Regions from separate parts of the Parvimonas parva genome, predicted to be linked through region 1. Evidence: a T-box and tRNA genes for the amino acid it is inferred to sense, from the RefSeq annotation. Region 1 holds a T-box; the other regions hold tRNA genes.
The links. A T-box is a leader RNA that pairs with one kind of tRNA and senses whether it is charged. The one in region 1 lies ahead of ACKTSI_RS04250 (valine--tRNA ligase), so its partner is inferred to be a tRNA-Val.
Positions count from the first base shown of each region.

Region 2: it has a tRNA-Val gene. The T-box ahead of ACKTSI_RS04250 (valine--tRNA ligase) is inferred to sense a tRNA for this amino acid. The anticodon was not compared.
Region 3: it has a tRNA-Val gene. The T-box ahead of ACKTSI_RS04250 (valine--tRNA ligase) is inferred to sense a tRNA for this amino acid. The anticodon was not compared.

Region 1 covers NZ_AP038371.1:842,771-849,736, forward strand. The annotation lists gene ACKTSI_RS04235 (class I SAM-dependent DNA methyltransferase) at 1-713, opposite strand, end outside; gene hpt (hypoxanthine phosphoribosyltransferase) at 715-1,236, opposite strand; gene ACKTSI_RS04245 (hypothetical protein) at 1,214-1,408, opposite strand; gene ACKTSI_RS04250 (valine--tRNA ligase) at 1,417-4,044, opposite strand; T-box leader at 4,116-4,299, opposite strand; gene ACKTSI_RS04255 (ClbS/DfsB family four-helix bundle protein) at 4,390-4,932, opposite strand; gene ahpC (alkyl hydroperoxide reductase subunit C) at 5,433-5,996, opposite strand; gene grdD (glycine/sarcosine/betaine reductase complex component C subunit alpha) at 6,103-6,966, opposite strand, start outside.
Region 2 covers NZ_AP038371.1:1,224,842-1,231,807, forward strand. The annotation lists gene ACKTSI_RS06045 (DMT family transporter) at 1-509, opposite strand, end outside; gene arcC (carbamate kinase) at 519-1,454, opposite strand; gene argF (ornithine carbamoyltransferase) at 1,464-2,456, opposite strand; gene ACKTSI_RS06060 (AraC family transcriptional regulator) at 2,888-4,144, shown strand; gene ACKTSI_RS06065 (HTH domain-containing protein) at 4,184-4,360, opposite strand; tRNA gene ACKTSI_RS06070 (tRNA-Phe) at 4,500-4,575, opposite strand; tRNA gene ACKTSI_RS06075 (tRNA-Trp) at 4,785-4,858, opposite strand; tRNA gene ACKTSI_RS06080 (tRNA-Ile) at 4,932-5,008, opposite strand; tRNA gene ACKTSI_RS06085 (tRNA-Ser) at 5,016-5,106, opposite strand; tRNA gene ACKTSI_RS06090 (tRNA-Ser) at 5,111-5,199, opposite strand; tRNA gene ACKTSI_RS06095 (tRNA-Lys) at 5,205-5,280, opposite strand; tRNA gene ACKTSI_RS06100 (tRNA-Gln) at 5,288-5,364, opposite strand; tRNA gene ACKTSI_RS06105 (tRNA-Arg) at 5,370-5,446, opposite strand; tRNA gene ACKTSI_RS06110 (tRNA-Gly) at 5,451-5,524, opposite strand; tRNA gene ACKTSI_RS06115 (tRNA-Tyr) at 5,564-5,648, opposite strand; tRNA gene ACKTSI_RS06120 (tRNA-Thr) at 5,672-5,747, opposite strand; tRNA gene ACKTSI_RS06125 (tRNA-Asp) at 5,752-5,828, opposite strand; tRNA gene ACKTSI_RS06130 (tRNA-Val) at 5,834-5,909, opposite strand; tRNA gene ACKTSI_RS06135 (tRNA-Glu) at 5,958-6,032, opposite strand; gene tsaD (tRNA (adenosine(37)-N6)-threonylcarbamoyltransferase complex transferase subunit TsaD) at 6,230-6,966, opposite strand, start outside.
Region 3 covers NZ_AP038371.1:545,947-552,912, forward strand. The annotation lists rRNA gene ACKTSI_RS02855 (23S ribosomal RNA) at 1-2,289, shown strand, start outside; rRNA gene rrf (5S ribosomal RNA) at 2,346-2,461, shown strand; rRNA gene rrf (5S ribosomal RNA) at 2,900-3,015, shown strand; tRNA gene ACKTSI_RS02870 (tRNA-Asn) at 3,016-3,090, shown strand; tRNA gene ACKTSI_RS02875 (tRNA-Leu) at 3,096-3,184, shown strand; tRNA gene ACKTSI_RS02880 (tRNA-Glu) at 3,193-3,267, shown strand; tRNA gene ACKTSI_RS02885 (tRNA-Met) at 3,275-3,351, shown strand; tRNA gene ACKTSI_RS02890 (tRNA-Val) at 3,550-3,625, shown strand; tRNA gene ACKTSI_RS02895 (tRNA-Asp) at 3,631-3,707, shown strand; tRNA gene ACKTSI_RS02900 (tRNA-Thr) at 3,716-3,791, shown strand; tRNA gene ACKTSI_RS02905 (tRNA-Gly) at 3,797-3,871, shown strand; tRNA gene ACKTSI_RS02910 (tRNA-Arg) at 3,905-3,981, shown strand; gene ACKTSI_RS02915 (gamma-glutamyl-gamma-aminobutyrate hydrolase family protein) at 4,673-5,407, shown strand; gene ACKTSI_RS02920 (APC family permease) at 5,422-6,753, shown strand; gene ACKTSI_RS02925 (hypothetical protein) at 6,840-6,966, shown strand, end outside.

The DNA.
Region 1 (6,966 bases):
AATATTCTATATGAAGTTTTACGTATATCTTTAAAAGTTTCAAAGTCAATAATTTCTAAAATTTCATATCCACATTTTTTAATTAATTCAGATATATCATTTTCCGAGTGTATATATTGTCTTTGCCTTTCTGTTATTCTTTCATAAGTATTTTTTTCATTTTTAACAAAAAAGTCTATTTCAAAATCTATATGTTTTTTGTATAAATAATTTCTCCAAGTATAAAAAACATTATCTTCTTCAACAACAAAAGTATTATCTGCTAAATATTCTTTTAGTTTGTATTCTGAATTTACATCAAACATTAAAATTGAATCTTCAGTCATTTGTTTTTTAGAATTTTGTAAAAACATTTCAATTTCATCTAAAGATTTTATATAATTTAAAACATCAAAAAAGCAACATATCAAATCATATTTTTTATTTGATACAAAAGTTCTAATATCTCCTTTTAAAATATTAACATTTTCATAATCAACCAATTTGTCATAAGCAATAGATAACATATTGTCAGAAATATCGAAACCGTCAACGGAGATTTTTTTTTCTAAAAATTTTTCAGTTAAATTCCCACTACCCATTCCACATTCTAAAATATTTTTCACTTCTACATTATGCTTATCACATATTTGGATAACATTAGAGGCAAGTAGATTGTAATCCACTTGCCTTTTCATAAGTTCATCATAAATATAAGAAAATTTATCGTACATATTAGTCCTCATAAGAAAAAATGTATGGAATATTTCTATACTTATCTCCGTAATTAAGTCCATATCCAACTATAAACCAATCTTCTATTTGATATCCAAAATAATCAGGTACTATATCTACTTCTCTTCTGCAAGGTTTGTCCAACATAACACAAGTTTTAACACTATTCGGTTTTTTAGTCAAAATATATTCCCTAACATTTTTTAAAGTATTTCCTGAATCCATAATATCATCTACAAGAAGGACATCTTTTCCTTCAATATTCTCTCTAATATCTGAAATAATATTAACTGTACCACTTGAAATTTCGGAATTTTCATAAGAAGAAGTTGTTAGAAAATCAACCACAATAGGTCTATCTATCTCTCTAACTAAATCTGCAAGAAATACAAAACTACCTCTTAAAAGTCCAATAGCAACAAGTTCTTTTCCCTCATAGTCTTTTGTAATTTGTTTTCCAAGTTCTTTTACTTTACTTGCAATTTCTTCTCTTGTAAATCTAGTAACCTCTCTTTTGTTCATCAAAATAGTCCTCCTTTGGAATTTTTTTATTATTTTTTTCAAATTCGATTTTTTTCTTTTCAGAGTCTTTAATTTCTTTTAAAATTATTAATATTTTATTTAAAGTGTATTGAATACTAACGAGTATTACAATTAAAAATGTCATAAATATAACATTAAAATCTATATTCATAAAATCACCTAATTATTCTTTATTTTTTCAATACTTGATTTTATTTCATCATATATATTTTGATACTTTTTAAGTTTTTCCTTTTCTTCATTTACAACTTTTTCAGGAGCATTATTTACAAATTTTTCATTTGAAAGTTTAGAAGATGCTCTTTTTATTTCAGATTCATATTTTTGTAAATCAGCAGTTAGTTTTTCCAATTCTTTTTCATAATCTACAAGTCCGTCTAAAGGAATATAAATCTTTTGATTATTACAAATTACAACCATAGAGTTTGCAATTTCTTCATCTTTATCCATTACTATAACTTTAGAACAAGATGCTAAAAATCTATATAAATGTTCCAAAGAATTAGTGTATTCTTTAGTAAGTTCATTACTTGAAACAAAATATAAATCAGATTTCTTTGAAGGTGGAATATTCTTTTCACTTCTCTTATTTCTAATAGCTGTAACTGTTTCAATTAAATTTTCGATTTCTGTTTCTTCTTGTACAAACATACTTTTTTCATCATATACAGGAAAACTTGCATTGATTAATTTTTCATTTACATTAGGCATAAATGAATAAATTTCTTCAGTTATAAATGGCATAAATGGGTGTAATAATTTTAAAATATTACTTAAAACATATACTAAAACTGATTTAGCAACAAGTTTTTTATCAACATTATCTCCATATAATCTAGTCTTAGAAAATTCAATATACCAATCACAGAATTCATTCCATATAAAATCGTAAATTTTAGCTGATGCCAACCCAAATTCAAATTTTTCAAGATTTTCAGTTAGTTCTTTAACAGCTCTATTTAATCTTGTTAAAATCCATTTATCTTCAATTTCTAATTTTTCAAAATCAATACTGTATTCTTCATCATCATTTAGATTCATAAGAACAAATCTTGATGCATTCCAAAGTTTATTAGCAAAATTTCTATTAGCCTCAACTCTCTTTTCGTAGAATCTCATATCATTACCCGGAGTATTACCACCAACCAATGTAAATCTTAAAGCGTCAGCACCATATTTATCAATTATTTCAAGTGGGTCAATTCCATTACCTAAAGACTTGCTCATCTTTCTTCCAAGCTCATCTCTAATCAATCCTGTGAAATACACATTTTCAAATGGAACTTCATCAAGATTATATAAACTTGAGAACACCATTCTAATAACCCAGAAGAATAAAATATCATAACCGGTAACTAAAGTATTTGTTGGGAAGAAATATTTTAAGTCCTCAGTTTCATTAGGCCAACCCAAAGTTGAAAATGGCCATAACGCTGATGAAAACCAAGTATCTAAAGTATCTTCATCTCTAACAAAAGTTTTTCCTTCTTCTTTCGGTTCAGTTCTACTTACAACAACATCTCCACTTTCCTTACAATAATACACAGGAAGTCTATGTCCCCACCACAATTGACGAGAAATACACCAATCTTTGATATTATCTAACCAATTTATATAAACTTTTCCAAATCTCTCAGGAATTATATTTAATTTTCCGTCTAAATATGCTTGTTTAGCTGGCTTTGCCAATTCTTCCATTTTGACAAACCATTGCTTTGAGATAATCGGTTCAATAGTAGTTTTACATCTTTCACAATGCCCAACAGCATGATTATGTGGCTCTATTTTAATTAAATATCCTCGTTCTTCAAGTTCTTTTACAATTTCTTTTCTTGCAAGCTTTCTTTCCATACCGGAAAATTTTCCAAAACCTTGAGCAATCTTTCCGTCATAGTCCATTATAAGTTTTTGTCCTAAATTATGCCTACTACCAACTTCAAAGTCATTAGGGTCATGAGAAGGAGTAATCTTTACACAACCAGTTCCAAATTCCATATCAACATATTCATCTGCAATCAAAGGAATTTCTATATTTAAAATAGGTAAAATTAAAGTCTTACCAACTTTATCCTTATATCTTTCATCATCAGGATGAACTGCAACGGCAAGGTCTCCAAGCATAGTTTCAGGTCTTGTAGTAGCAATAGTTAAATATTCATCACTATCCTTAAAGAAATATTTAATATGATAAAAATGTCCATCTTCATCAACATGTTCAACCTCAGCATCTGAAATGGCAGTTCCACAATTACAACACCAGTTTACAATTCTATCTCCTCTATAAATCAATCCTGCATCATACATTTTTATAAAAACTTCTTCAACAGCCTTTGATAAATTATCATCTAGAGTGAATGCATCTCTTGACCAATCACAAGAAACACCTAAAGTTTTTAATTGGTTCTTAATATTTCCACCATATTTTTCAGTCCAATCCCAAGCCTCTTTTAAGAAACCATCTCTTCCTAATTTTTCTTTGGAATTTCCATCTTTTTTAATTTTTTCAACAACTTTTGCCTCAGTTGAAATAGACGCATGGTCAGTTCCCGGAACCCAAAGTGATTCATATCCACTCATTCTCTTCCAACGAATCAAAATATCTTGAATAGTATTGTTAAGAGCATGTCCTAAATGTAAATTTCCAGTTACATTTGGAGGTGGCATAACAATAGTATATGGTTTTTTATCCGGATTTATTCTTGCAGTAAAATCTTCATCTTTTATCCAATTATCATAAATTTTCTTTTCAAAATCTTTTGGATTATAAGTTTTTTCTAAATTTTTCATAAAACCTCCTAAAAATAATGTAAAAATTAAATATATCTAAGCAATTTAATTATAAAAAAACTTCGTCCAACATATAGGACGAAGTTATCGCGGTACCACCTAATTTTCATAAAAATGACTCTCTAAATTTATAACGAAATTACCCGTTTTTCAAAACTAAAAAGCTACCTTCACAAAAAACAAATTGAATTTTTTCACCAAACAAATTCTCTCTAAAAATTTCTTTTAAGTTACTCCTCTTTTCTACGCCTATATTTAATTTTATACTTACATAAAAATATTAGGTATATTATATCACGAAAACAATTAAATATCAATAAAAAAGATTGCTTTTTCAACTTGAAATTATTTGTTTTTACAAATTTTTATATGAGCTTTTAATTTCTTAATAGCCCAATCATAATGACTTGAAGTTGAACTAATAAAATATGAACCAAGTGTACTTCCACCAACCCATTTATACACGCCTTTATAAAATAACTCTTCATCGGTAAAATTTTCTACTAATTTAATTACTTTCTTATGAGAATTATCTAACATATCCTTTGCATCTTTTAACGAAGTATTTTGATGCTTTTCCCAAAATTCAATATTCATATCTCCATAAGTTTTCCAATTATATGGGGCAGGAATAAATGTTTTTTCTATTCCATTTAAATTAGATTTAACCCAGTCTAAAACAAGTTTATGCCATTCATAAAGATGAATTAAAACATCTCTAAGATTTTTATCTCTTTTCCAATGAGCCTCTTTCTTTTTTTCTTCTTTTGAAAAATCAAAAATCGTATTTAATTCCTCATCAGTTAAATTTGAAATTAATAAATTTAATTTTTCATAATTTGAATTAGCAAGTTCAATTAAATCTTTTTTAACAGTTGGTCTTGGCATTATAATCACTCCTTAAAAATACTATTAAAATAATTATACCATAATAATAATAAATTTAGGGGGATTTAATTATGGAAAATTACACCGATAACATTTGCGGATCTGTATTTTATTTTGTTGTTGCGATAATATTATTTTTAGTTTATCGTTCAAAATTTAAATCAAAAACGATAGAATAACAAAAAATCAAAAGAAAACTTTGCTTTATATTTCTTACTTTTGTGCGTTTTTATGTATATGTTTTTTAGAAATGTATGTTAAAGGCATGAGAGATAAACAACTATTTGAAGAAAAACAACGAAAACAAATAGCTCAACAACAATTAGATGTTTTCGGTTGTGAAAATTCAAAATATATAAACGATAAAGGTAAAGAAATTTTTAAATAAGCAATAAGAGAGCTCTTTTAAGATAAAAGGCTATATTTTCATTAGAAAATGATAATATAGCCTTTTGTTATAAAAAAGACTAGAAATTTCTTTCTAGTCTAAATATCTTTAATTAAATTTTACCAACTAAATCTAATCCTGGAGTTAAAGTGTCATCGCCTGGTTCCCATCTTGCTGGACAAACTTTATCACCATGTTTAGCAACGAATTGAGCTGCTTGAACTTTTCTTAATAATTCTTTAGCATTTCTACCAATTCCGTTAGCATTTACTTCATAAAGAACTATTTCACCTTGAGGATTTATTACGAAAGTTCCCCTTAATGCTTGTCCTTCTCCTTCAATTAAAACACCAAATTGTTCTGATAAAGCTAATGCTCTATCTGAAATCATTGGATATTGGATTTTTCTGATAGTTTCAGATGCATCCCACCATGCTTTGTGAACAAATTCAGAGTCAGTAGATACTGAATAAATTTCACAACCAATTGCTTTAAATTTATCATAGCTTAATGCTAAATCTTCTAATTCAGTTGGACATACAAATGTAAAATCTCCTGGATAGAAGAAGAAAACACTCCATTTACCTTCTAAATCTTTGTCTGTTACAGTTATTAAATCCCCATCATAATATGCAGGAACATTAAATTCTTCAATTTTCTTTCCGATTAAACTCATATTCTTTACCTCCTATATTTGCCTTTCTATTAAGACAATATATTTATACCACTTTTTAAAAAGTCTAAACAAAAAAGAGAGCAAAAGCTCTCTTTAATTTTTTATATTAACCAATATATCCTTCTTTAGCTAAAATTTCTTTAGATTTTTCAAGATTTGCATCGTTAACCATTACAACAGGTCCAGTACAACCCATTCCAGTCTTAGCAAATATATTGTTTTTCCATAAAGCAACCTTAGCATCTTCAAGTTCAAGAATATCAATTCCACCAATAGTAGCAGTAGCTTGTTCTTCAGCAGGACATTTAATTTCTTCTTCCGGTTCAGCTTTTTTAGCTCCAGCAGAAGTGATTTTTTCTAAAATAGCTTTTAATCCAGCTTTATTAGCTTTTTCAAATTCTTTCTTAGAAACTTCTTTAATATTTCCTTTAACTAATTGTCCAGCATAAGTCATAGCATTAGCTATTACAGGGAATCCTGATGCTCTTGATACGATAAGAACTAATCTATCATATCCTTCGCCAATTCCAGGACCATATCCATAACCCATTGCTTCAAATCCACCACCAGTAGTGTATGATGAGAATACTTTCATTAAAAGATTTCCTGTTAAAGTATCATTAACCATAACATCAGGAACACCTTGTAATAAGTCATTTCCTCTCATTAATACTCCACCATCAGCTCTATTTGATTCAGCAAAGTTCATATCATATCCATTTTCTTTTAATTCTTTAAATGCTCTTTCAACAGAAACTGCATTATCAACATTTAAAATACCAACAGTTGGATTTTCAATTCCTAATGCTTTAGCAACGATAACACCATAGATACCGTTTTTAACCATACCTTCTACTCTATGTGCAGAAGAAGTTCCAGTAGTTGTAGCTATAATCATTTCTTTTGCAGCAGCAGGAGTTACAACTCTACCTACAGTAGAAACTCCAATTGGGAAACTGTAATGCATTGT
Region 2 (6,966 bases), 380 kb from region 1:
AATAAAACTCCACTTAAAAGCGCAAGTGCATCACCGTAAATAGCTGTCCAACTTGAATTAAAAATAGAACCGCTCTCTCCTGCCATTGCAATAAAAAATATTCCAATTATACAAAAAATTGCAGCCGATACATTAAATTTATCAGGTCTAACTTTATTTGTTATCCAATATAAAAAAGGTACAATTACACAATATGATGCTGATAAAAATCCACTACGTCCCGGAGTTGTAAAAGTAACTCCAAGAGTTTGACTGGAATAAGCAACAAATAAAAATACACCGATTATAGCTCCGGCTGTCAATTCATCTTTTCTTGCTTTAAACAATTTTTTATGAAAAATAATTGCTAAGATAATTCCAGCTATAGTAAATCTAACACCTAAAAGAAAGTTAGGTTTAAGAACATCAGCTGCACTTTTAACAACAGTAAGAGAAGTTCCCCACAAAATAGCTACAATAAAAAGCGCAACCTTTGCTAAAAAACTTGTTCTATGTGAAATATTGTTCAAAACGCCCTCCTACTTAACTATTTTAGTTCCTGTAAGACCTTTTACAGCATCTGATGCTTTTTCAAGTAAAGTAATGATAGCACATCTATCATCAGAACTATTTACGAATTCCAAACAAGCCTCAACCTTTGGTAACATACTACCCTTTGCAAATTGTCCTTCTGAAATATACTTCATAGCTTGTTCAACATTTATTTCGTCTAATTCTTTTTGGTCAGGTTTATTAAAGTTTATGCAAACTTTATCAACCGCTGTTAAGATTAAAAGAAAATCAGCATTTAAGTCTGATGCAAGTTTTGCACTTGACTTATCTTTATCGATAACAGCGTCAATTCCAACTAATCTATCATTTTTCTTAACAACAGGTATTCCGCCTCCACCAACAGTTATAACTACAAGTCCGGCATCTACCATTTTCTTAACAGCGTCAATTTCAACGATGTGTAATGGTTTTGGTGAAGGAACAACTTTTCTGTATCCTCTACCTGCATCCTCAACAAAAGTAAAGCCCTTTTCTCTAGCAAGTTCATCCGCTTTTTCTTTTGTATAGAACATTCCAACAGGTTTAGTTGGGTGTTCAAAAGCTTTATCATCTTCTGCAACTTCAACTTGAGTTACAACTGAAACAGCCGTTTTATTTATTCCTTTTTCTTTAAAAGCTTGACCTAAAGCTTGTTGTAAATGATATCCAATATACCCTTGGCTCATAGCTCCACATTCAACAAGTGGCATTAAAGGAGTTTTTTCCTTTCCGTTTGCTGAATAATCCATAGCCAGATTAATCATTCCTACTTGAGGTCCATTTCCATGTCCGATTATAACATCATTTCCATCTTTAACTAAATCTGAAATAATATCGGCAGCTATTTTAACTTTCTCTAATTGCTCTAAAGGGGTATTGCCTAAAGCATTACCCCCCAAAGCTACAACTATTCTCTTTCCCATTTGTACCTCTTACCATAAAGTTGAATACATAACTGCTTTTATAGTATGCATTCTGTTTTCAGCTTCATCAAATACAACTGATTGAGGTCCTTCGATAACTTCATCAGTAACTTCCATTTCAGGAATACCAAATTTTTCAAAAATTTGTCTTCCGATAACAGTTTTTTGGTCGTGGAATGAAGGTAAGCAGTGCATAAAGATAGCAGTTTCTTTAGCATTTGCCATAACTTCTTTATTTACTTGGTATGGTTTTAATAATTTAATTCTTTCTGCCCAAACTTCATCTGGTTCACCCATTGATACCCAAATATCTGTGTAAATTACATCAGCATTTGTAGTTCCTTTTTTAACATCTTCTTCAAAGCTTACAGTACAATGAGTAGCTTTAGCAATTTCTAATGCTTTTTCTCTTAATTCTTGTTCAGGCCATAATTCTTTTGGAGCACAAGCTGTAAAGTTTACACCCATTTTAGCACAAGCTATCATAAGTGAGTTACCCATATTATTTCTTGCATCTCCCATATAAACAAAGTTTAATCCTTTTAAGTATCCAAATTTTTCTTCAATAGTTAAAAGGTCAGCTAACATTTGAGTTGGGTGGAATTTGTCTGTTAACCCGTTCCATACAGGTACTCCTGCATATTTTCCTAAAGTTTCAACTAATTCTTGGCTGAATCCTCTGTATTCAATACCGTCATACATTCTTCCTAAAACTCTTGCAGTATCTTCAATAGATTCTTTTTTACCCATTTGTGAAGAACCCGGGTCTAAGTAAGTAACTCCCATACCTAAGTCCATTCCTGCAACTTCAAAAGAACAACGAGTTCTAGTAGAAGTCTTTTCAAATAATAATACTATATTTTTTCCTTCTAAATAACGGTGAGGAGTTCCGCTTCTTTTTAAGTCCTTAAAATTTCTTGAAAGGTCTAAAAGGTAACGGATTTCATCACTTGTAAAGTCTAATAATGTTAGGAAATTTCTTCCTCTTAAATTTTTGCTCATAACAATTCTCCTTTAAAAATAAATTTTTAATACGACCTACCGTATTTATTACATAATTATTATACTATTTATAGTCTTTTTTCTAAGGACAAATTAACAAAATAATCTTGTATTAACATACTTTTTTTATAATTAAACATATAAATAACTTTTAAAAAAATATATCTAAAATTAATACTTTTATTCATAAAAACATTATAAAATATATTAATTTCAGACTTATTTTTACTCTAATTTATATATAAATTGTCTTTTATAAAATTAAAACATTTAAATTTAAAGATTTTTATTTAATTAAAAATTCATTTAGAATTATTTATATCATTTTTTACCAAAAAGACATTTTATCAAAATAAGTCTTTACATATAAAGACTTATGATTTATACTAATATAAAAGGAAATTAAAGTACATAAAAATCGGGAGTTAATTATGAATAAACAAAAGGGAATTGAAATACAAAACAGAGCAAATTCATACATAAACGAAGAAAGTATGTATAGTATAGATAGAGAAATAATAACATCAGCAACAAAAGGACTTTTTCACCAATCAGCCAGATTTTTGCTTGTAAAAAAAGGTTTGGCAAAGATAAGAATTCAAAATAATATCTATGAAATAAATGATAAGACCTTAGTTTGTATATTACCTTGGGAATACACCGAAGTTATTGAAGTTTCTAAAACTATTCAGTATTTTATTTTAAAATACAATTTTGACAGCGCAAACAAAATAATAAAATCATTCTACAATGTTGACGCAGAAAATTTAAGTTTAATAAACTCATTCTACGACAATCCCGTAATACAATGTACAGATGAACAATTTAAATATTTTTCAAATATATTTGACTTACTTAGAAATGAATTAGGAGAAGATTCAACGCTTTACGATAAAAATGAAAACCCTATTTCATCAGCATTCGTCTTAAATAAAATAATAGACCTTATAATCACTTATAGAAGAATACAAGACGAAGATACTAAAAAAATAAAAAGAATCGACGAAAAATTTGATAAAATAAATATTTTTAGGTATATACATGCCCATTTAAGCGAAAAGCTTACAATTTCTCTTATTTCAAAATTATTTTTTACAAGCGAATCGACAATAAACAGATATATAAAAGAAACAACCGGTCTTTCTTTCAATACACTCATAAATGAAATGAGAGTCGGAAAAACTATGGATATGTTGCTTTATACCGACCTTGATATAGAAGAAATCGCAGAGATAACAGGTTTTTCAGACCGTTCACATCTATCAAAAGTATTTACGGCAAGAACAGGACAAAATCCTAATAAATACAGACAAACATTTCATAAAATATCACAAATTTGCCAAATAGAAAACACCAGAAAATTTTATAGAATATTAAACTATATCGTAAAAAATTCTAGTGATGATTTGGACATGGATAATATATGTAAAGACTTTTCTATTTCCTTAATAGAATTAAACAGATTATTCATATACTATGTAGAAAAAAATTTCAAAAACTTTTTGAATTTTGTTAGAATAAACAAATCCACAAAACTATTACTGGAAACAAATATGCAAATAACAGATATTGCATTTGAAGTTGGATACAATACAGTTAAAACATTTAACAGAAACTTTTTAAAATTCCAAAAAATATTACCAACAGAATTTAGAAAAAATTTACAACTACAAAACAAAGACATTTAAAAAGCTGTGTTTAAAAACACAGCTTTAGTTACGCAATTTTTACTTTTCAACAGAATAATAACATCTCTTTGGTGAAATTATTTTTTCTTCTGATTTTAATTTTTTTAAAACCTTATCTACATCAGATTTATCTACGCCTAATTTTTCAGCAATTTCTCCACCCTTAAGAGGTTCTGAAGATTTTAATAATTCAATAATTTTTTCATTTAATTCCATTTTTATATCTCCTTTAATTTTATGATATATTTTTACCCCAAAACAATTAAAATTCAACAATTCTAAAAATGAATAAAAAAAATCCTGCAATTGCAGGAAAAAAATAGCAACCCATAACAGACGTATCGAATTACAGGTCTGGTGCCCAGAGGCGGAATCGAACCACCGACACGAGGATTTTCAGTCCTCTGCTCTACCGACTGAGCTATCTGGGCATATAACACTCATTTTGTTTTTTCTAAAAAATTATTCTGTTTTAAATTTATATCATTTCTTACGATAGCTCATTCTCTCGTGCTTCGCACTAGACTAAGATATTAACTCAAAATATCTTCGATTTCATCTCGATATTTTGGTTACTCTCTTATACCGACTTCTCGCTATCTGGATATATTAATTATTAAATTTCAAGTCTTTATGTAAATGGCAGGGGTAGAAGGAATCGAACCCTCACCAGCGGTTTTGGAGACCGACATTCTACCGTTAAACTATACCCCTACAATATTAAATCCTTTATTTTAGCTCTATAAAATAATAGATATTTCTAAAATAGAAATATCTTGAGATAATTTGGTGGGCCTTCAGGGACTTGAACCCGGGACCTACCGGTTATGAGCCGGGCGCTCTAACCAACTGAGCTAAAGGCCCAAATTATTGGCGGAGAAAGAGGGATTTGAACCCTCGCATCCCGTAAAGGATCTACTCCCTTAGCAGGGGAGCCTCTTCAGCCACTTGAGTATTTCTCCATTGTGGCGGAGAGGGTGGGATTCGAACCCACGTGGGCTTGCACCCAAACGGTTTTCAAGACCGCCTCGTTATGACCACTTCGATACCTCTCCATGAATGGTGATCCATCGGGGATTCGAACCCCGGACACCCTGATTAAAAGTCAGGTGCTCTACCGACTGAGCTAATGAATCATAAAATTGGCTGGGGTAGCAGGACTCGAACCTGCGGAATGCTAGAGTCAAAGTCTAGTGCCTTACCGACTTGGCTATACCCCAAAGGTTGGCGCACCTAAGAGGATTCGAACCTCTGGCACACGGATTAGAAGTCCGTTGCTCTATCCAGCTGAGCTATAGGTGCAAAATGGAGCGGGTGAAGGGAATCGAACCCTCGCAACCAGCTTGGAAGGCTGGGGCTCTACCACTGAGCTACACCCGCATATACTCTCAAACTTTATGGTCTTAACAAATATTTAATTGGTGGAGGAGAGTGGATTCGAACCACTGAAAGCGCAGCTAACGGATTTACAGTCCGTCCCCTTTGGCCACTCGGGAACTCCTCCATAAAATCTACTATAAAGTAGATTGGAGCTGGTGGGAGGACTTGAACCCCTAACCTACTGATTACAAGTCAGTTGCTCTACCAATTGAGCTACACCAGCATATTGGCGACCTGGATGGGACTCGAACCCACGACCTCTAGCGTGACAGGCTAGCATTCTAACCAACTGAACTACCAGGCCATATTTGGTGGGCACAATAGGGCTCGAACCTATGACCCCCTGCTTGTAAGGCAGATGCTCTCCCAACTGAGCTATGCGCCCAAATAAAAACCAATAAACCAATTAAAATATTAAATTGTAAAAACAAAGTGGTGACCCCACCGGGATTCGAACCCGGGTTACCGCCGTGAAAGGGCGATGTCTTAACCGCTTGACCATGGGGCCTTATCAATCAATCTCTGTTAAAATCGACTGCCTAATTATTATACATCATAACTTTTAACTTGTCAACACTTTTTAAAAAGTTTTTTTGATTTTTTTATCAATTACTTTCCGAAAAGCATCTCTCAAACAGTTACTTGGATATTATACACTTTATTTTTTTAGTTGTCAATACTTTTTTTAGAATTTTAAAAAATTTTTTAAAGTTCTAAATTCGGCTCAACATTTAATGTCAAATCACTTCTAGTTCCTGATATATACTCATAATAACCTGATGATGCAATCATAGCTGCATTGTCTGTACACAATATTTTATCAGGAAAATATGATTTAAAATTATTTTTTTTACACATTTTTTGTATTTCTTCCCTAAGTGTATTGTTTGCAGAAACTCCTCCGGATACAACAACTGTATCTAAATTTTTCTCTTTTAATAACTTCTCAGTCTTATAAATTAAAACGTCAAAAACCGCTCTTTGAAAACTTGCACATACATCTTCTTTTGAAATTTCTTCACCTTTTTGTCTTTTGCTATTCAAATAGTTTAATACTGCCGTTTTAAGTCCACTAAAACTGAAATTATAGCTGTCTTTATCTAACATTACCCGTGGAAAATCTATCGCATTTTCATTTCCAAGTTTAGCAAGTCTTTCAACTTCAGGACCTCCTGGATAATTCATACCAAGGCATCTTGCAACTTTGTCATAAGCCTCTCCACAAGCATCATCAATAGTTTTTCCAACAACTTCCATATCATTATAATCTTTAACATCTACTAAATAAGTATGTCCACCTGAAACTAAAAGGCAAATGAACGGAGGTTCCAATTCCTTATGAGTTATAAAAGTTGCACAAATATGCCCTTTCATATGATTAACTCCAATTAAAGGTTTTTTAGTTGCATAAGACAGAGCCTTCGCCTCTGAAATTCCAACAA
Region 3 (6,966 bases), 300 kb from region 1:
TAATGAAGTTACGGAGCCGTAGGGAAACCGAGTCTGAATAGGGCGAATAAGTCGTATGCCATAGACCCGAAACCAGGTGATCTATCCATGAGCAGGTTGAAGTGAAAGTAAAATTTCATGGAGGACCGAACCGGGTAACGTTTAAAAGTTATCGGATGACTTGTGGATAGGGGTGAAAAGCCAATCGAACTTGGAGATAGCTGGTTCTCCTCGAAATAGCTTTAGGGCTAGCCTCAATTTAGTTTACAGGGGGTAGAGCACTGAATACCGTAGGGGTGTTAGACATTACCGAAAGTTATCAAACTCCGAATACCTGATAAATGATGATTGGGAGTCAGACTATGTGGGATAAGCTTCATAGTCAAAAGGGAAAGAGCCCAGACCACCAGCTAAGGTCCCTAAATATAGATTAAGTGGTAAAGGATGTTTTACTACTTAGACAACCAGGATGTTGGCTTAGAAGCAGCCATACATTTAAAGAGTGCGTAATAGCTCACTGGTCAAGTGGTAGAGCGCCGAAAATGAACGGGGCTAAAATCTAATACCGAAGCTGTGGACTAATGTAAATTAGTGGTAGAGGAGCATTGTGTAAGGGGTGAAGCTAAGTTGGAAGACGAAGTGGACTTTACAGAAGAGAGAATGCTGGCATGAGTAGCGAAAAGGCAGGTGAGAATCCTGCCCGTCGAAAGCCTAAGGATTCCTGAGGAAGGCTCGTCCTCTCAGGGTAAGTCGGGACCTAAGCCCAGGCTGAAAAGCGTAAGCGATGGACAACAGGTTGAGATTCCTGTACTATCTTTGAATGTTTGAGAGATGTACTGACGCAGGAGGATATGTTGAGCGTGTGAATGGTAGAGCACGTCTAAGCAAGTAGATAGAGATTAGAGGCAAATCCCTAATCTTAATATCGAGATGTGATGGGGAGCGAAAAATGAGTAGTGAAGCAACAGATTCCAAACTGCCAAGAAAAGGTACTATTGAGTGAGAAGATACCCGTACCAAAACCGACACAGGTAGGCAAGGAGAGAATCCTAAGACGCGCGGAAGAACCTTTGTTAAGGAACTCGGCAAAATGACCCCGTAACTTCGGGAGAAGGGGTACCATTAGATGTGAAATTCAAACGGATAGAGCATAGAGTGGTCGCAGAGAATAGGCCCAAGCAACTGTTTACCAAAAACACAAGTTTCTGCTAAATCGAAAGATGAAGTATAGGAGCTGACACCTGCCCGGTGCTGGAAGGTTAAGGGGAAATGTTAGAGCAATCGAAGCATAGAACTTAAGCCCCAGTAAACGGCGGCCGTAACTATAACGGTCCTAAGGTAGCGAAATTCCTTGTCGGGTAAGTTCCGACCCGCACGAAAGGTGTAATGATTTGGGCACTGTCTCAACAAAGGATCCGGTGAAATTGTAGTAGTCGTGAAGATGCGACTTACCCACGATAGGACGGAAAGACCCCGTGGAGCTTTACTGTAGGCTGGCATTGGAATTTGGTATTAAATGTACAGGATAGGTGGGAGACAAAGAAGCGAGAGCGTCAGTTTTCGTGGAGTCGTTGTTGGGATACCACCCTTTTGATACTAAATTTCTAACCTGGTACTCTGAATCGAGTACAGGGACACTGTCAGTTGGGCAGTTTGACTGGGGCGGTCGCCTCCTAAAGAGTAACGGAGGCGTTCAAAGGTTCCCTCAGAATGGATGGAAATCATTCTAAGAGTGCAAAGGCAAAAGGGAGCTTAACTGCGACACCAACAAGTGGAGCAGATAGGAAACTAGGACTTAGTGATCCGGTGGTACCGAGTGGAAGGGCCATCGCTCAACGGATAAAAGCTACCCCGGGGATAACAGGCTTATCTCCCCCAAGAGTTCACATCGACGGGGAGGTTTGGCACCTCGATGTCGGCTCGTCTCATCCTGGGGCTGGAGTAGGTCCCAAGGGTTGGGCTGTTCGCCCATTAAAGAGGCACGCGAGCTGGGTTCAGAACGTCGTGAGACAGTTCGGTCCCTATCCATCGTGGGCGTAGGAAATTTGAGAGGAGCTGTCCTTAGTACGAGAGGACCGGGATGGACAGACCGCTGGTGTATCAGTTATCATGCCAATGGTAATGCTGAATAGCTAAGTCTGGAAGGGATAAGTGCTGAAGGCATCTAAGCACGAAGCCCCCCTCAAGATGAGATTTCCTGTTGTAGAAATACAAGAGAGATTCGATACAGAAAATGTCGTAGATAGGTCAGAGGTGTAAAGGTGGCAACATCAAAGCTAACTGATACTAATAAATCGAAAGCTTGACCAGAAATATATACTCTTTAATTAGAGGATTTCAATGAAATATATTACAAAATAAAAAAGTATGGCTGTGATAGCTAGGAGGATATACCCGTTCCCATCTCGAACACGGAAGTCAAGCTCCTAAACGTCGAAGGTACTAATACATTTCGTATTGGAAGATTAGAAAACAGCCAAACAAACCACTCGAAAGAATGGTTTTTTGTTTATTTGAACAATTATAATTTTATATTTGTTGTATGCTACGGAAAGCTTAAGAGGATACACCTGTTCCCATCTCGAACACAGAAGTTAATGACCTAACAGCAATCTATGATTGCGTCGTAGGTCAGATGCAAAGAAACTCAATTTTTAATTATGAAATTTTTAAAAATTGTAAGTTTCGACTGCGAAAGCTCAGAGCTTGACAGTAAAATTAAATAAAAAAGTATGGCTGTGACAGCTAGGAGGATATACCCGTTCCCATCTCGAACACGGAAGTTAATGACCTAACAGCAATCTATGATTGCGTCGTAGGTCAGATGCAAAGAAACTCAATTTTTAAATATGAAATTTTTAAAAATTGTAAGTTTCGACTGCGAAAGCTCAGAGCTTAACAGCAAAATTAAATAAAAAAGTATGGTTGTGATAGCTAGGAGGATATACCCGTTCCCATCTCGAACACGGAAGTCAAGCTCCTAAACGTCGAAGGTACTAATACATTTCGTATTGGGAGATTAGAAAACAGCCAAACTCCTAGGTAGCTCAATGGTGGAGCACCCGGCTGTTAACCGGTAGGTTGTGGGTTCGAGCCCCACCCTGGGAGCCAATTGTGCCGGGGTGGCGGAACTGGCAGACGCACAGGACTTAAAATCCTGCGATGTTAACTCATCGTACCGGTTCGATTCCGGTCCTCGGCACCAATTATTTAGGCCCCATGGTCAAGCGGTTAAGACATCGCCCTTTCACGGCGGTAACCCGGGTTCGAATCCCGGTGGGGTCACCATTTATGTGGCGGAGTAGCTCAGTTGGCTAGAGCATGCGGTTCATACCCGCAGTGTCAGGGGTTCAAATCCCTTCTCCGCTACCATTTTTTTATCTTTATTAGGATATTAGGACTTATTTGGGCGCATAGCTCAGTTGGGATAAGTTGAATTCGAGATGAAACAAGACGTAGTCGAAGTTGAGTCCGAAGATACTTAGTCTAGTTTTCGTAGAAAACGAAGAACTGAGAAAACTTTGAAGATTTATAATCTTAGATTATACATATTAAATGTAGGTTATATTTGGGCGCATAGCTCAGTTGGGAGAGCATCTGCCTTACAAGCAGGGGGTCATAGGTTCGAGCCCTATTGTGCCCACCAAATACGGCCTGGTAGTTCAGTTGGTTAGAATGCTAGCCTGTCACGCTAGAGGTCGTGGGTTCGAGTCCCATCCAGGTCGCCAACAATTATGCTGGTGTAGCTCAATTGGTAGAGCAACTGACTTGTAATCAGTAGGTTAGGGGTTCAAGTCCTCCCACCAGCTCCATATATGCGGGAGTGGCTCAGTGGTAGAGCATCGCCTTGCCAAGGCGAGGGTCGCGAGTTCGAATCTCGTCTTCCGCTCCAAGAACTCAGAATTTATTCTGAGTTTTCTGTTATGTGCCATTAGCTCAGCTGGATAGAGCGTTTGGCTACGGACCAAAAGGCCAGGGGTTCGAATCCTCTATGGCACGCCAAAAGACAACTATCTTAGTATTAAGTAGTTGTTTTTTTTATATTATGCAGAACGCTATGTTCATTACATATAAATAAGTGCTGGTTAGGAGTAGTCATATAACGGTTATCTAACAGATGCCGGATTTACTTTTGGAGAATATCTTAAACTATATAGAGAAGATGTATGGAAAATTAAATTTTATCTTTTATCTATATTATTTTTTATCATTGGTGGTATATTAGGGTATTTACTGATTGAAAACTTAAAATATTCATTGATAATTGTAGGATTTTTACATATAAAAATAAGTGATTTATAAATTATTAAATTAAAATATCTTTTAATAACTAAGATTGAGGAGAGTAATATTCCTCAGTTTTTTTATTTATCATATAGATGGCACTTTAGTAATTATTTAAATTTATATAAATTTAATTTTTTGATTTAATTGGATATATTTATCTCACTGACAATTTATTAAATTTTTGTAAACTTTTAATAAGTATTATTTTTTAGTTTAACTTAATAATATTTTATTTTGAAATTCTATTTAAAAAATTATTTTTCATATTTTTGTAATGATAAATACTTATTAATGCTAATTGATAAGAAAATTTAATACATTAATTTATGAATTAAAGTTATTTTTATATTGATTTTTTTTGTTTTTGATGATATAATTGTCAAGACACTATTTTAGGAGGTATTTTATGAAACCAGTTATTGGAATTTCAGGGAGTATTTTAATTAATAAAGGTAATGCCTTTTCTGGATATAGAAGGTCTTATGTTAATCAAGACTATGTTGAAGCTGTATTAAGAGCTGGTGCTATTCCTTTTATTATACCATTCAATGAAGATTTAGAGGCTACAAGAGAAATGGTAGAAAAAGTTGATGGGATTATTTTGTCTGGAGGACATGATGTAAACCCTTATTACTACGGAGAAGACCCTATGTTAAAAATTGGAGAACTTTTTCCGGAAAGAGATGTTTTTGATATGGAACTTTATAAGACTGCTATTGAGTTAAAGAAACCGATTTTTGGTATTTGTAGAGGATATCAAATAATTAATGTGATTAACGGAGGAACTTTATATCAAGATTTATCTTATGCTGATTTTGTTAAGATTAAACATGATCAAGTAGATAATCCTACACAAGCTACTCATTTTGTAGAGCTTGAAGAAGGAACTTTCTTAAAAAATATTCTAGGTGAAAAATATAAGGTAAATAGTTTTCATCACCAAATATTAAAAGATGTTGCTCCTGGATTTAAAGTCGTTGCAAAGAGTTCTGATGGGGTTATAGAATCTATTGAAAAAATTACAGAAGATAATTTTGTAATAGGTGTTCAATGGCACCCTGAAATGTTGTCTGCAAGCAACGAAAAATCTCAAGCAATTTTCAATGCATTTGTAAAAAAAGTCATAGAATGTAAAAAATAGGAGGTGTAATTTTTATGACCAATAAAAATAAGATGGGATTATTAAGTATAATTCTATTAGGATTTAACTCTATTATTGGTTCAGGTATATTTTTATTACCTAACAAAGTAATGGCATTAGTTGGTCCTTCCGCACTTTTGGTAACAGTTTTTGATGCAATTTTGGTTATTAGTATAGCAATGTGTTTTGCCGAAGCTGGTGGGATGTTCAAGAAAAATGGAGGACCTTATGTTTACGCTAAGGAAGCATTCGGAGAATTTATAGGCTTTGAAGTAGGATTTATGAAGTGGGCTATCGCTATTATTGCTTGGGCAACAATGACAGTTGGTTTTGCTGAAGCGTTAATGGGATTATTACCAAAAGATACTTTTTCAAATCCAAATTTAGTTAAAGCAATAATTGTAACAATTATAGTTGTTTTACTTACTGTACTTAATCTATCAGGTATTAAAGCTACAAAAATTGTAAATAATATTGTAACAACTGGAAAGTTATTACCACTTATTATTTTTATCGCCGTTGGTTTGTTCTTTATAAATGGTTCAAACTTTACTCCATTCTTTACTCCTGGTAAATTAAAAGATGGTTCAGTTATGTCATCCGGAGCGGCTATCGGTGCTGCAGCGCTTACAATTTTCTATGCATTTACCGGTTTTGAAAATATTGCTGTTGCTGCTGAAGATATGGAAAATCCTGAAAGAGATGTTCCTAAATCAATTCTATTAGTAATTTTATTATGTTCAATATTCTATATCGCAATTATTGGTATAGCTATTGGTATATTGGGACCTGATTTAGCTGTTTCTAAAGCTCCTGTTCAAGATGCTTTCCAAAAAATAATTGGTAATGCAGGTAAATTCTTAGTTGGAGCAGGTACTTTAGTATCAATTGGTGGTATTAATATTGCTGCATCAATAGGAACTCCAAGAAGTGGTGCTGCTTTAGCAAATGACGGATTAATTCCAAGAGTTATTGCTAAGAAAAATTCAAAAGATGTTCCATACCTTGCTATCATAATTACAGGGGTTATTACTTTAGCATTAGGATTATATGGTTCATTAATTGGTTCATTTGCAATCTTAGCAGCTATCAGTGTAGTTTCAAGATTTGCACAATATGTACCAACTTGTTTATCAGTAATTGTTTTAAGAAAGAAACGTCCTGACTTACAACCATCATTTAGAGTTCCATTTGGTCCAATAATTCCAATTTTTGCAGTTGTTGTAAGTTTTTGGTTATTATATAAATCAGATATGCAAAAGATTATTATAGGTCTTGGTGGATTAGCGATTGGAGTAGTTGTTTATTTCTTAATGAAATTAGTAAATAAAGAAAATGCTAATTAGTGAAAATTAAAATTTATAGAGAAGAAATTATTTCTTCTCTATTTTTTATTAGAAGTTTATGGTAAAATATACTTAGAGGTGATTTTATGAATAATAAATTTTTTAATATTTTTAATATAAGTAAATTAAAAAAAGTTTTTGTTTTATCTATTATTTTTATTTTTAGTTTTTCTTTTACTTCTAAAATTTCTTTTGCAGATGATAATTTTGATA